DNA from 3 places in the Heyndrickxia sp. MSNUG genome. Region 1 is predicted to be linked to each of the others. Evidence: riboswitches for the same ligand, from Rfam matches in the RefSeq annotation. Region 1 holds a riboswitch; each other region holds the start of a gene.

The links. Region 1 has a riboswitch for S-adenosylmethionine ahead of AABM38_RS20870 (methionine ABC transporter ATP-binding protein). Riboswitches for the same ligand answer to the same signal wherever they lie in the genome.
Region 2: another riboswitch for S-adenosylmethionine. It lies ahead of AABM38_RS03830 (methionine ABC transporter ATP-binding protein); the one in region 1 lies ahead of AABM38_RS20870 (methionine ABC transporter ATP-binding protein).
Region 3: another riboswitch for S-adenosylmethionine. It lies ahead of AABM38_RS12165 (methionine biosynthesis PLP-dependent protein); the one in region 1 lies ahead of AABM38_RS20870 (methionine ABC transporter ATP-binding protein).

What each region holds. Positions count from the first base shown of each region.
Region 1 covers NZ_CP150978.1:4,118,426-4,122,640, forward strand. Annotated here, with positions in the region: gene AABM38_RS20860 (MetQ/NlpA family ABC transporter substrate-binding protein) at 1-283, opposite strand, end outside; gene AABM38_RS20865 (methionine ABC transporter permease) at 298-966, opposite strand; gene AABM38_RS20870 (methionine ABC transporter ATP-binding protein) at 959-1,984, opposite strand; SAM riboswitch class I at 2,179-2,292, opposite strand; gene AABM38_RS20875 (O-acetylhomoserine aminocarboxypropyltransferase/cysteine synthase family protein) at 2,410-3,726, opposite strand; SAM riboswitch class I at 3,808-3,910, opposite strand; gene AABM38_RS20880 (hypothetical protein) at 4,004-4,215, opposite strand, start outside.
Region 2 covers NZ_CP150978.1:771,783-775,997, forward strand. Annotated here, with positions in the region: gene AABM38_RS03820 (FAD-binding oxidoreductase) at 1-1,161, shown strand, start outside; gene AABM38_RS03825 (bile acid:sodium symporter family protein) at 1,166-2,140, shown strand; SAM riboswitch class I at 2,394-2,510, shown strand; gene AABM38_RS03830 (methionine ABC transporter ATP-binding protein) at 2,664-3,686, shown strand; gene AABM38_RS03835 (methionine ABC transporter permease) at 3,676-4,215, shown strand, end outside.
Region 3 covers NZ_CP150978.1:2,443,017-2,447,231, reverse strand. Annotated here, with positions in the region: gene AABM38_RS12170 (M4 family metallopeptidase) at 1-524, shown strand, start outside; SAM riboswitch class I at 1,314-1,424, shown strand; gene AABM38_RS12165 (methionine biosynthesis PLP-dependent protein) at 1,511-2,623, shown strand; gene metC (cystathionine beta-lyase) at 2,620-3,804, shown strand; gene AABM38_RS12155 (bifunctional homocysteine S-methyltransferase/methylenetetrahydrofolate reductase) at 3,801-4,215, shown strand, end outside.

The sequences.
Region 1 (4,215 bases):
GGTACGGAATGTGCTGGAAGTAGTTTGCATCAAGTTCTTTTGAATCTAAAGCCTGGTTAGGAACGATATAATCGTTGAATGTTTTGATTTCAAGCTCGTAGCCTTTTTCTTTTAAAAGCGGTTTTGCTTCTTCAAGGATTTCTGCGTGAGGCACATTTGATGCGCCGACAACAATCTTTTTGCTTTCTTCCTTGCCGCCTTCTGTTTTGTCATCGGAAGTACCGCAAGCAGCCAACGTAATAGATAGTGCTAGTGTTATGAATACAATAAGCCATTTTTTCATGTGTTTTTCTCCCCTTATCTTTTGTCTAATTTTCTTGTGACGATATCACCAATGAATTGAATCAAAAATACAATGACTAAAATAATAATCGTTGCCATCAAAGTGACATCATTTCTGCTTCGCTGGAAACCTTCCATATAAGCCAGGTTTCCTAATCCTCCCGCTCCGATTACCCCTGCCATCGCTGTGTAGCTGACTAACGCTATCGCAGTTACTGTAATACCGGAAACTAGCGCGGGCATTGATTCAGGGAGGAGAACTTTCCAAATGATTGTTGTCGTCTTTGCTCCCATCGATTTTGCTGCCTCGATTACCCCTTTATCAATCTCGCGCAAGCCGATTTCAACCATCCTTGCATAGAAAGGAGCAGATCCGATGATCAATGCCGGCAATGCGGCATTTTCTCCAATCATGGTATTCAAGATGAATTTTGTAAAAGGGATCAGCAATACGATTAAGATGATAAATGGAATTGATCGGAAAATATTAACGAAGGCGCTTAAGACTACATTAACTGGTTTGTTCTCCCAGATATTCCCCTTCGATGTGAGAAACAGCAGTAAACCAAGGATTGCTCCCAGAATGAATGTGGCAGCGACAGAGATGGCACTCATATAAAGTGTTTCTCCAGTGGCCTCCCACATTCGGTCCCAATTCACGTTAGGAAAGAAATTTTCAGCCATTCGAAACCACCTCCACGCCAACTTCCTGCTTTCCGATAAATTCGATGGCACGCTGCAAATCGCTTTCTTCACCATCTAAATGGATAAACAGAGTTCCGTATGAACCATTTTGCGTCTGCGATATTTTCCCTTGCAAGATATTGACCATGATCGGGAACTCACGAACGAGGTTAGTGATAAGCGGCTGTTCAGCTCCCTCACCGACAAACGTCAATTGGACAACACGGCCATGTGGATAGAGTGATAGCAAATGGTCAACTGTTTCCTTTGTCTCTTCCGGTTCCGTTACCTGCTGGACGAATCTTTTCGTGATCGGCTGCTGCGGATTTTTAAACACTTCAAGCACCGGGCCTGTTTCGACTATTTTTCCGCCTTCCATTACCGCTACTCTGTGACATATTTTCCGGATTACATGCATTTCGTGTGTGATCAGGACAATCGTAAGTCCCAGCCTTTTATTGATATCAACAAGCAAATCCAGGATTTGATCTGTTGTTTCCGGGTCCAATGCAGAAGTTGCTTCATCTCCTAACAGCACCTTTGGATTATTTGCGAGAGCCCTTGCAATTCCGACCCGTTGTTTTTGTCCGCCGCTAAGCTGGGATGGATAAGCATCTCCCCTGCCGTCAAGGCCAACCAGTGAAATGAGCTCTTTAACCCGTTTGTCTCTTTCCGATTTGGAAACACCGGCAATTTCGAGCGGGAAAGCAATATTTTCCGCCACTGTCCTTGACCAGAGCAAGTTGAAATGCTGAAAAATCATGCTTATTTCCTGGCGAGCTTTTCTGAGTTGAGCCCCTTTAATACTGGATACTTCCCTGCCGGCCACGACCACCGAACCTGATGTAGGGATTTCAAGACCATTCAACATGCGGATCAATGTGCTTTTACCGGCCCCGCTATATCCGATGATCCCGTAAATCTCACCTTCTTTGACTTCAAGATTTACATCATCAACGGCTTTTACTTCTCCCTTTTTCGAAGCATAAATCTTTTTCGCCTTTTTTATTGTGATCAATCGACTCACCCTCTTTACAACCGAATATCTTTTTTTAAAACCGTTAAATTGTCCAACTTTATCAGTCTAGTTTCCCATTCCCTGAGTAAATTAATTCAAACAACTCACAGGGTCTACAGACCAATTATGTTCGTAAAATAATAAAAGCCTTTCTGCTAATGAGCAGAAAGGCATAATTGTAGGCTGTATCCTTTCTCTCATCTATCAAAGCAAAACGCTTTGAGTGAATTGGCACCATTTCAATAAGCAAGCTTATTGACGGTTGCCGGGTTTCATAGGGCACTTCCCTCCACCTCTCTTGATAAGAGCACGCTATTCATTTTTCAATCGGTTTTAAGTTACGAGTGTGATTTTATCACGGAATAAAAAAGGGTGTCAATAAAATTATTCTCAAATATCAAATGGAATGTACTGGAAAATACGTTTTATACTTTTGCTGCAGCAGATGGAACACCAGTCGCTTTTTCGATCGCCTGCTCCAAATCTTCTAAGATATCGTCAATGTTTTCAATGCCGACCGAGAGTCTGATCAGGTCCTCGGGTACGCCGGCTGCCTTAAGTCCTTCGGCATCAAGCTGTTGATGTGTTGTGCTTGCCGGATGGATAATCAGGCTTTTCGCATCTCCCACGTTGGCAACATGCGACCATAATTTGACTGAATTGATCAGCTTGGCTCCAGCGTCCCTTCCTCCTTCGATGCCAAAAACGACAACTGCTCCTGCACCCTTTGGAAGATATTGATCAGCAAGCTTTTTATCTGGATGGTCTTCATGGCCCGGATAAGCAACCCAGGTGACGGCTGGATGTGACTCAAGGAATTCAACGACCCTTAAAGTATTCGCCACATGTTCTTTCATCCTGACATGCAAAGTTTCAATTCCGAGATTGAATTGGAAAGCACTCTGGGGGCTGATTGATGGCCCCAGGTCTCGAAGGAGCTGCACCCGTGCTTTTACAATAAAAGCGGCAGCACCGATTGCTTCGCTGTAGACCAAGTGATGATAGCTAGAATCTGGCTCATTAAATCCAGGGAATTTAGCAGATTTCCAGTCAAAATTTCCGCCGTCAACGATGATGCCGCCGAGAACTGTTCCATTTCCCAAAAGCCATTTTGTAGCTGAGTGGACGACTATGTCTGCTCCATGCTCGATCGGCCGGCACAAATAAGGAGTGGCGAACGTATTGTCAATAATCAGTGGAACTCCTGCCTCATGGGCAATGTCTGCTACTTCAGCAATATCTAAAACCCGCAGACTTGGGTTTCCAATCGTCTCAGCAAAAACAGCCTTTGTTTTCGGCGTGATCACTTTTCTGAAATTCTCAGTGTTTTCAGGATCGACAAAATGAACCTTGATCCCATACTTGGGCAAAGTGACGGCAAAAAGATTATAAGTTCCTCCATAGAGATTGGAAGCCGCCACTATTTCATCCCCAGCCTGAGCAATATTCAAGATTGACATTGTAATTGCTGCCATTCCGCTGGATACTGCCAGCGCGCCGATGCCACCCTCAAGCAAGGCAACTTTTTCCTCGAGAGCCGTTACCGTCGGGTTATGGATCCGGGAATAGATATAGCCCGACTCTTTAAGTGCAAAAAGATCAGCCGCATGGCCCGTATTTTCAAATTGAAAAGCATTGCTAGAATAGATTGGCAACGCCCTGGCCCCTGTAACCGAATCTGGTGATTGCCCTCCATGTACTCCTAAAGTTTCAATTTTGTAGTTCCGCTGTTTTTCCGCCATTTCCATCTCTCCATTCTTTTAATTTTAGGAAAGAAGATACGAAAAAACCCTCTTCCTAAGAAGAGGGTCGTATATCGTCTCTCCTTATCTTTTCAGAGCCATTACTCTGATGGAATTAGCACCGTGTTTATTAACCGGTTGCCGGGCTTCATTGGGCCAGTCCCTCCGCCTCTCTTGATAAGAATATTAAGTTATAAATTTTTGCATCAAAATGGTCTTGCAAGTTAACGTGATAATATCATGCAGTAGAGCAGCCGGTCAAATATTTTTTAATTTTTCAGATAAAAACTTTTAGAGTCATCGGCCTGGCTAGGTAAAAGATTGATTCAAGCACCAGTAAAGTCCTAAATGGGCATACAAGATTAAAATAGCCAATGCTAATTCCTTCACGCAGCTTTATGTGTCCATCAAGCAAATGAATTAATAGATCTTCCCTTCCAGAAAGCTTCGCATATTGAGCAGCCGGAAATGCACGCTCCTTGCTGAATT
Region 2 (4,215 bases), 1.5 Mb from region 1:
CTCGAGGGGCATGTCATACCGTACGATCAAGGGATTACGATCGATTTTTCATTAATGAATAAAATTCTTGAGGTACGTGAAAATGATTTTCTCGTAAAAGTCCAGCCTGGCGTAACCCGTTCCCAGCTGAACAAAGAACTGAAAAAGTATGGTTTGTTTTTCTCAGTGGACCCTGGAGCAGATGCCACTCTTGGCGGAATGGCGGCCACAAATGCCAGTGGAACGACATCGGTAAAATATGGAGTTATGCGTGACCAGGTACGTGATCTTGAAGTGGTTCTTGCTGATGGGTCGATCATACATACTGGCAATTTGGCCGCTAAATCGTCATCCGGATACCACCTTAACGGTCTATTCGTAGGCTCGGAGGGAACGCTGGGCTGCTTTACCGAATTGACGTTAAAAGTTTACGGAATTCCAGAGCATGTAATGGCAGCAAGAGCATCATTTCCGGCATTGGATGATGCGGTTGAGGCTGTAGTCTCCATTCTGCAGGCAGGTATTCCAATTGCCAGGGTGGAACTCGTCGATAAACCTTCAATGAAACAGGTGAACCATTTTAGTGACACAAACTATAAAGAAGGCCCTACTCTTTTTTTGGAGTTTCATGGGAATGAAGCAGGCCTCAAGCAGGATGTAGAGTTCACAAAAGAAATTGTTGCAGACCATCATTGCCTCGATATTGAATTTGAAACAGACAATGCTGCGAGGAACCGGTTATGGGAGGCCAGGCACAATCTAGCCTATGCCTATATTCACGGCTATCCTGGAAAAAAAATGATGGTGACGGATGTCTGCCTTCCTATTTCAGAGCTGTCTGGTGCCATTCGTCACGCAAGAGAAGCGGTTGATTCCCTTGGCCTTACCGGTGGAATCGTCGGGCATGTAGGAGATGGAAACTATCACGTACTCTTGATGATCAATATGAATGATCAAGAAGAGATTGATCGTGCTGAGCAGCTAAATGAAGAAATTGTCCTATACGCCCTGGAGCGTGGGGGGACATGCACTGGAGAGCATGGAGTCGGAATCGGCAAACAAAAGTATCAGCAAAAAGAGCATGGTGACGCACTGCTCGTTATGGAAAAAATCAAACAAGCTCTTGATCCACTTAATCTCTTTAATCCAAATAAAATTCTAAAGCCAAAAGAAAGAGTGTGATGAAATGAAAGTGATCGAAGCAGTCAGTACCATAGCCGGAAAATATTTTGCTGTATGGGTGATCTTAACATCTGTTATTGCCTTTTTGGTGCCAGAGCCATTTTTAGGATTGGGAGGATATATTACCATCTTGCTTGGCGTTGTCATGTTTGGAATGGGGCTTACGTTGAAGGCAGTTGATTTTAAAATTGTCTTTACCAAACCCATCCCAGTGTTGATTGGCGTGTGCGCCCAATTTATTATCATGCCAACTGTTGCTTTTCTCATTGCGAAACTAATGAATTTGCCAGCTGAATTAGCTGCTGGCCTGGTTTTGCTTGGCTGTGTACCAGGCGGAACAGCTTCTAACGTTATGGTGTACCTTGCAAAAGGAAATGTACCATTATCGATCGCCATGACTTCAGTATCGACACTATTGGCACCGATCATGACACCATTGCTTCTGCTTTTGCTTGCAGGCCAGTGGATGCCGGTTGATCCTGTTGCCATGTTTAAGTCAATTGTTCAAGTCATCATTCTTCCAATTATTTTAGGTTTAGCTATTAAGAAATTTTTCCCTGTGGCAGTTGAAAAAAGCTTAACCGTTTTACCGCTTATTTCTGTGGCAGCTATCATCACAATTGTTAGCGCGGTAGTTTCAGGCAATGCAGCTACCATTGCCGCATCCGGGTTCCTTATTTTTACAGCCGTAATGCTCCACAACGGATTCGGTCTTCTGCTAGGCTACTTTGCTGCAAAAATGGCTGGGCTAGATGAAGTGAACAGAAGAGCGATTTCGATTGAAGTGGGCATGCAAAACTCCGGGTTAGGCGTTGCGCTGGCGACTGCACATTTCGGTCCGCTCGCAGCCCTTCCAAGCGTCCTTGCTGCTGCATGGCACAATATTTCCGGACCAATCCTAGCGACTTACTGGTCAAAAAAGCCTGCGGTTAGCAGTGAAAAAGAGGTGCCAGTTCGCACTGTGAGTGCACGGCTGTAACCCAAGGTTAATCAAAAAATCCTACGCGAGTCGGCGTGGGTTTTTTTTCGGCCAAAATTAACAACCTTTGAAAATGAGCACTTTTATCATTTAGGATTTTTAGTGAAACGAAATTTTTTATCATAGGTAAAAGCCTTGAAAAATATAGCTTTTTACCAATCTGCCGAAAAAAATGAAAATTTTATCGTTGACACAATTTTTTTATTGCCCTAAAATGAGGAACATATTAAAAAACCAAATATAAAGTTTCGTTTTCTTATCCAGAGAGGTGGAGGGACTGGCCCTGTGAAACCTCGGCAGCGGATCTGCGTTTAGCAGACACCGTGCCAATTCCATCAGACTGATTTACAATCAGCCTGGCAGATGAGAAGCAAGCGGGTACATATATACCCTCTTCTTGTCTGTGTTTTTACATGGATAGGAAGAGGGTTTTTTGTTTTCAAAAAGGAGACAGGAGCTGAGGAGAGATTTGATTTTATAACCGAGTAATCCAATGAGTAAAGTGAGGAAAGGAAGTGTAAAGATGATTACATTCGAAAAAGTCAGTAAAAAATTCAAATCAAAGGATCGCGAAATCTCAGCGGTCAATGATGTTTCGCTATCAGTGAACAAAGGAGAAATCTTCGGAGTCATTGGTTTTAGCGGTGCCGGTAAAAGCACACTGCTGCGGCTGGTCAATCTGCTTGAACGGCCAACTGAAGGAAAAGTAATTGTAAACGGGCGGGAAATCAGTTCACTTTCGCAAAAAGAACTGCGGAAACAAAGACAGCAGATCGGAATGATTTTTCAAAACTTCAACCTGTTCAATTCAAGGACCGTGTTTGGCAACGTCGCTTATCCCTTAAAGCTTGCAGGCGCGTCGAAGGACGAAATCAAACAAAAGGTAAATGATCTGCTAAAGTTCGTCGGCCTGGCAGATAAAGCAAACCACTATCCAGAACAGCTTTCAGGCGGACAAAAGCAGCGCGTTGGAATCGCGAGGGCGCTGGCGACTTCCCCAGATATCCTGATTTGCGATGAAGCCACATCAGCACTCGACCCAGAAACAACAGGTGAAATCCTCAATCTGCTGAAGAAGGTCAATGCCGAATACAATGTGACGATTTTGCTGATTACCCATGAAATGCAAGTCATCCGGAAAATTTGTGATCGCGTTGCCGTGATGGAAAATGGCAGTGTCATTGAAGAGGGGACGGTGTTCGACCTGTTCACCACCCCGCAGACAAGTACAACACAGAATTTTATCAGCTCAGTATTGAACGATAACTTGTCCGCTCGTTTACATACAACTCTTTCAGAAAAACAAAGCCGGCTATACAGGTTGATTTTTAAAGGGGAAAGCACGAACAAACCGATCCTTTCAGATATCGCCAAAAAATACGATGTGCATGTCAATATACTTAATGGCAATATCAGCGAGCTTCAGGGAGTGCTGTTTGGAAATCTGATCGTTGAATTACAGGGTGAAAATTCAGAAGTTGATAGAGTGCTAGAAGAGCTGAAGGAGCATGTTGAAGTTAAGGAGGTTACACAGCATGAAGGTTGATTGGATTACATTTTGGCCCCGGATTGTCGAGGCAACCGGGGAAACCGTAACAATGGTTATATTCACACTGATTTTTTCAGCGATTATCGGGATTAATCTCGGGCTGCTGCTGTTCGTGACAAGGAGCGGCAACATCCTTGAAAACAAATGGGTGTTCCGGACGCTGAACGTTTTAATCAATATCGTCAGACCGATTCCATTCATCATTTTCCTGGTGGCGATTGGACCGCTGACCCGATTGGTTGTGGGTACCACGATTGGTACATGGGCAGCGATTTTTCCGATGACGATTGCAGCGTCGTTCGGGATTGCGAGGGTGGTTGAGAACAATCTTGTATCGATTGACCCTGGAATAATCGAAGCGGCAAAAGCGATGGGCGCAAGTCCCCGCCAGATCATCTTTGGCGTATTGATTCCTGAAGCGCTTGGTCCATTGATCCTTGGCATCACATTCATCACAGTCGGGCTGATCGATTTTTCCGCGATGGCCGGAACAGTTGGCGGCGGCGGACTCGGCGATCTGGCGATG
Region 3 (4,215 bases), 1.7 Mb from region 1:
AATTGACACACGCTGTAACAGATTTCAGTTCTGATCTCGTTTACCAAAACGAATCAGGCGCATTAAATGAATCAATTTCAGATATCTTTGGTACAATCCTTGAATTCCATACAAATAACAATCCAGACTTTGAGATTGGTGAAGACATCTATACACCAAATACAGCTGGCGATGCTCTTCGTTCAATGAGCGACCCAACTAAATATGGTGATCCTGACCACTATTCTAAGCGTTATACTGGTACATCCGATAATGGCGGAGTTCATACAAACAGCGGAATCATCAACAAGGCTGCTTATCTTCTAAGTCAAGGTGGAACACATTATGGTGTGACAGTGTCTGGAGTAGGTACGGACAAGCTAGGTGCAATTTTCTACCGTGCTAACACAGTATACTTCACATCTTCAACCAACTTCAGCCAGGCAAGAGCAGGACTTGTACAGGCTGCAACAGATCTGTATGGTGCCTCTTCTGCTGAAGTAACATCAGTTAAGAAAGCATTTGATGCTGTTGGTGTAAATTAATAGAGTTTCATTTTAAGAGACTGACTCAAAAAGTTGAAAAACTTCTTTGAGTCAGTCTTTTTATTTTACTAGTATTTGATGGATGACTCGTTCGGGCAGTAATTTCTCTTTTGGGCAACCTTTTTTATCTTAGGAGCACTTACTTCCTATCAATATTCTTTATTGGTTACCTATTTTTTCATCGTGTTAGTACTTTCATGTCACCAATCGCTTTTAATGCAGCCAAAAGGGCATGTAATTTTCTTATTGAAGCCTTCTACAGAGATAAAATACTCTTGAGTGAATCCAAACAAGCGTTAAAAATCTGTAGTTTTCGCTAAAATTTGTCGAAATCCCGTAAACTGGAAATTTTCCGCGATTTTTTCCAGCCGATACATAAAAATTTTGACCAGTTTTCATCCTATTACCATTTTCAGTTCACCAATCACTCTTATTGAGCACCAGTTTTCTTCTTATCAGCATTTTCAGGGAACCAATGGCTCTTGTTTGTTACCAGTTTGGATCCAATATGAATTTTCAGAGTGTAAATAACCTTTTTTTTATCATAAAATCAGAAAAAGCACTTAAAGTTTACTAGTCCACGATACTTGCAGGTATTTACACCCGACGATCAATTTATTATTACTTAGTAATTCCAGTTTTCGCGGATTCCCCCTCCTCCCTTTACAGAATCTTAATAAATGGGAAAACCGTTATTGCACTCCTTCGCTTTAACGCTTTAATTAAATATTGACATCAGGTAATATAAGTTGTAATATTTAGAGAAATTTCACAATTAAATAAATTTATTTCTTATCGAGAGAAGCAGAGGGTTCTGGCCCTATGAAGCTTCAGCAACCATCAACTATTTGTTGAAAAGGTGCTAATTCCAGCAAGTTTTTATAACTTGGCAGATAAGGAGAATGGCTCGTATTTATCAAAGTCTTCTTCTTATAGAAGGCTTTTTTATTTTATCTAAAAGAATAACAACATCAGGAGTGAGATGAATGGTGAAAATTGAGACAAAATTAGCTCAAATTGGCAATAGAAGTGAAACTGCTACAGGTGCAGTAAATCCCCCGATTTATTTAACGACTGCGTATAGACATGAAGGAATTGGCCAGTCAAGCGGATATGACTATGTCCGAACAGGAAACCCTACTCGGGAAATTCTTGAAAAAGCAATCGCAGACCTTGAAGAAGGTGACCGCGGATTTGCCTGCAGTTCAGGCATGGCTGCTATCTGGACGATTCTTTCCCTCTTTCAGAATGGTGATGAGTGGGTCGTATCCAAGGATTTATATGGCGGAACCTATAGACTTCTGGAGCAAGGTTTCAAAAAGTGGGGATTAAATTGTACATATGCCGATATGGCGGATTTGGAAGAAGTCGCCTCAGCCATCAATCCAAAAACGAAGGCTCTATTTGTTGAGACACCGACAAATCCTCTGATGGAGCAGGCTGACATTAAGGCAATCGCAGACATCGCAAAAGCAAATGGACTGTTATTGATAGTCGATAACACATTCTATACTCCCCTCTTACAAAAACCGATTACCCTGGGAGCGGATATCGTTATCCATAGTGCCACTAAATATCTGGGAGGTCACAATGATGTATTGGCAGGATTGATCGTTGCTAAAGGCCAGGAATTATGTGATTCTCTTTTCCTTCATCATAATGGAGGCGGCGCTGTGCTCAGTCCCTTTGATTCCTGGCTGCTGATCCGCGGGATGAAGACTTTGTCATTAAGGATGGAGCGTCATGAACGAAATGCAATTCAACTGGTGGATTATTTAAAAGAACATGATGCCGTCACTGATGTCCTTTACCCTGGCAGAGGCGGGATGATTTCTTTCAGAGTGAAATCCCCTTCAATGGTTAATCCGTTTTTACAGAGCTTATCAACCATCACCTTTGCAGAAAGTCTTGGAGGTGTTGAAAGCTTTATCACCTACCCGGCTACACAGACACATGCAGACATCCCAGCTGATATCCGTGAAAAAATTGGAGTTTGCGATCGTCTGCTTCGCTTCTCGGTGGGGATTGAGAATGCTGATGATTTACTGGCTGATTTAGAAAATGCTTTTAAAAGAGCTGAACTGGAGGCAAAAGTATGACCGACTGTTACACCTTTGAGACAAGACTCCTTCATAATAAGCATAAAGTAGACCCAGTTACCGGAGGAGTCAGCGTGCCGATCCAGCATGCCTCCACCTTTCACCAGCATTCTGTAGACCATTTCGGAAAGTACGATTACAGCAGGAGTCTAAATCCCACCAGGGAAGCACTTGAAGAAATCATTGCCGAACTCGAAGGCGGAACTCGAGGCTTTGCCTTTTCTTCTGGTATGGCAGCCATATCGACGGCCTTTCTTCTATTCTCAAAGGGCGACCATATTGTCGTGACGGAGGATGTATATGGCGGATCTTATCGGATGGTGACACAGGTACTCAATCGTTTTGGCATTGAACATACTTTTGTCGATATGACAGATCTTGATGCAGTCAAAAAGGCGATCAAGCCAAATACTAGATTACTATATGTAGAAACTCCTTCTAATCCTTTGCTGAAGGTAACTGACATTCAGGGAATTAGCAAGTTAGCTAAGTTGCATGGAGCATATACGTTTGTCGACAATACCTTCATGACTCCCTATTTACAAAGACCATTGGAGCTTGGAGCGGACCTTGTCCTCCACAGCGCGACGAAATTTTTATCAGGACACAGTGATACCGTGGCCGGTCTTGCTGTTGTTAAAAATGAAGATCTCGGACATAAGCTTTATTCCCTGCAAAACTCGTTTGGAGCAATCCTCGGAGTCCAGGATGCCTGGCTGGTAATGAGAGGCATCAAAACATTATCAGTAAGGATGAACCAGTCACAAGACAGTGCGGTTAAGATCGCTCATTTCCTGAAGAATGAACCTTCTATCAAAAACGTCTATTATCCTGGTCTATCTGAGCATCCGCAGTATCATGTACAACGCGGTCAGGCTGAAGGCCCAGGTGCAGTGCTCTCTTTAGAGCTTGAAAACGCGGAGAAATTAAAAAGGTTCATAGAAAATTTAAACCTGCCAGTATTTGCGGTCAGCCTTGGAGCAGTGGAATCGATCATCTCCTACCCCGCAAAAATGTCTCATGCAGCCATGCCGGAGGACGAACGGAAAAAACGAGGAATCAGCGACGGCCTGCTGCGGTTATCGGTTGGACTTGAAAATGTGGATGACTTGATCAAGGACTTCGAGCAGGCTTTATTATCAGCAAATAAACACTCAGCTTACAAGGAGGGAATCCGATGAGTTTCCTGAAAATATTGGAAAATGAAATTTTAATAGCGGATGGAGCAATTGGCACCCTTCTCTATTCTTACGGTGCAGGTACCTGTATTGAAGAATTGAATGTTTCTCATCCCGAAGACATTATGCGAATCCATAAGGCTTACATGGATGCAGGTGCAAATCTGATTCAGACAAATACGTACGCAGCAAATTATATAAAACTTGAAAGATATGGACTCGAGGATCAAGTTAAAGAAATCAACAGTGCAGCTGTCAAGCTCGCCCGCCAGGCAGCGGACAAAAAAGCGTATGTTTTGGGTACAATTGGCGGTAACCGGGGTATAAGGCCGTCTGCCATTCCAATTGAGGAAATCAAACGAAGCTTCAGAGAGCAGCTTTATTGTCTGCTTCTCGAGGGCGTTGACGGGATTC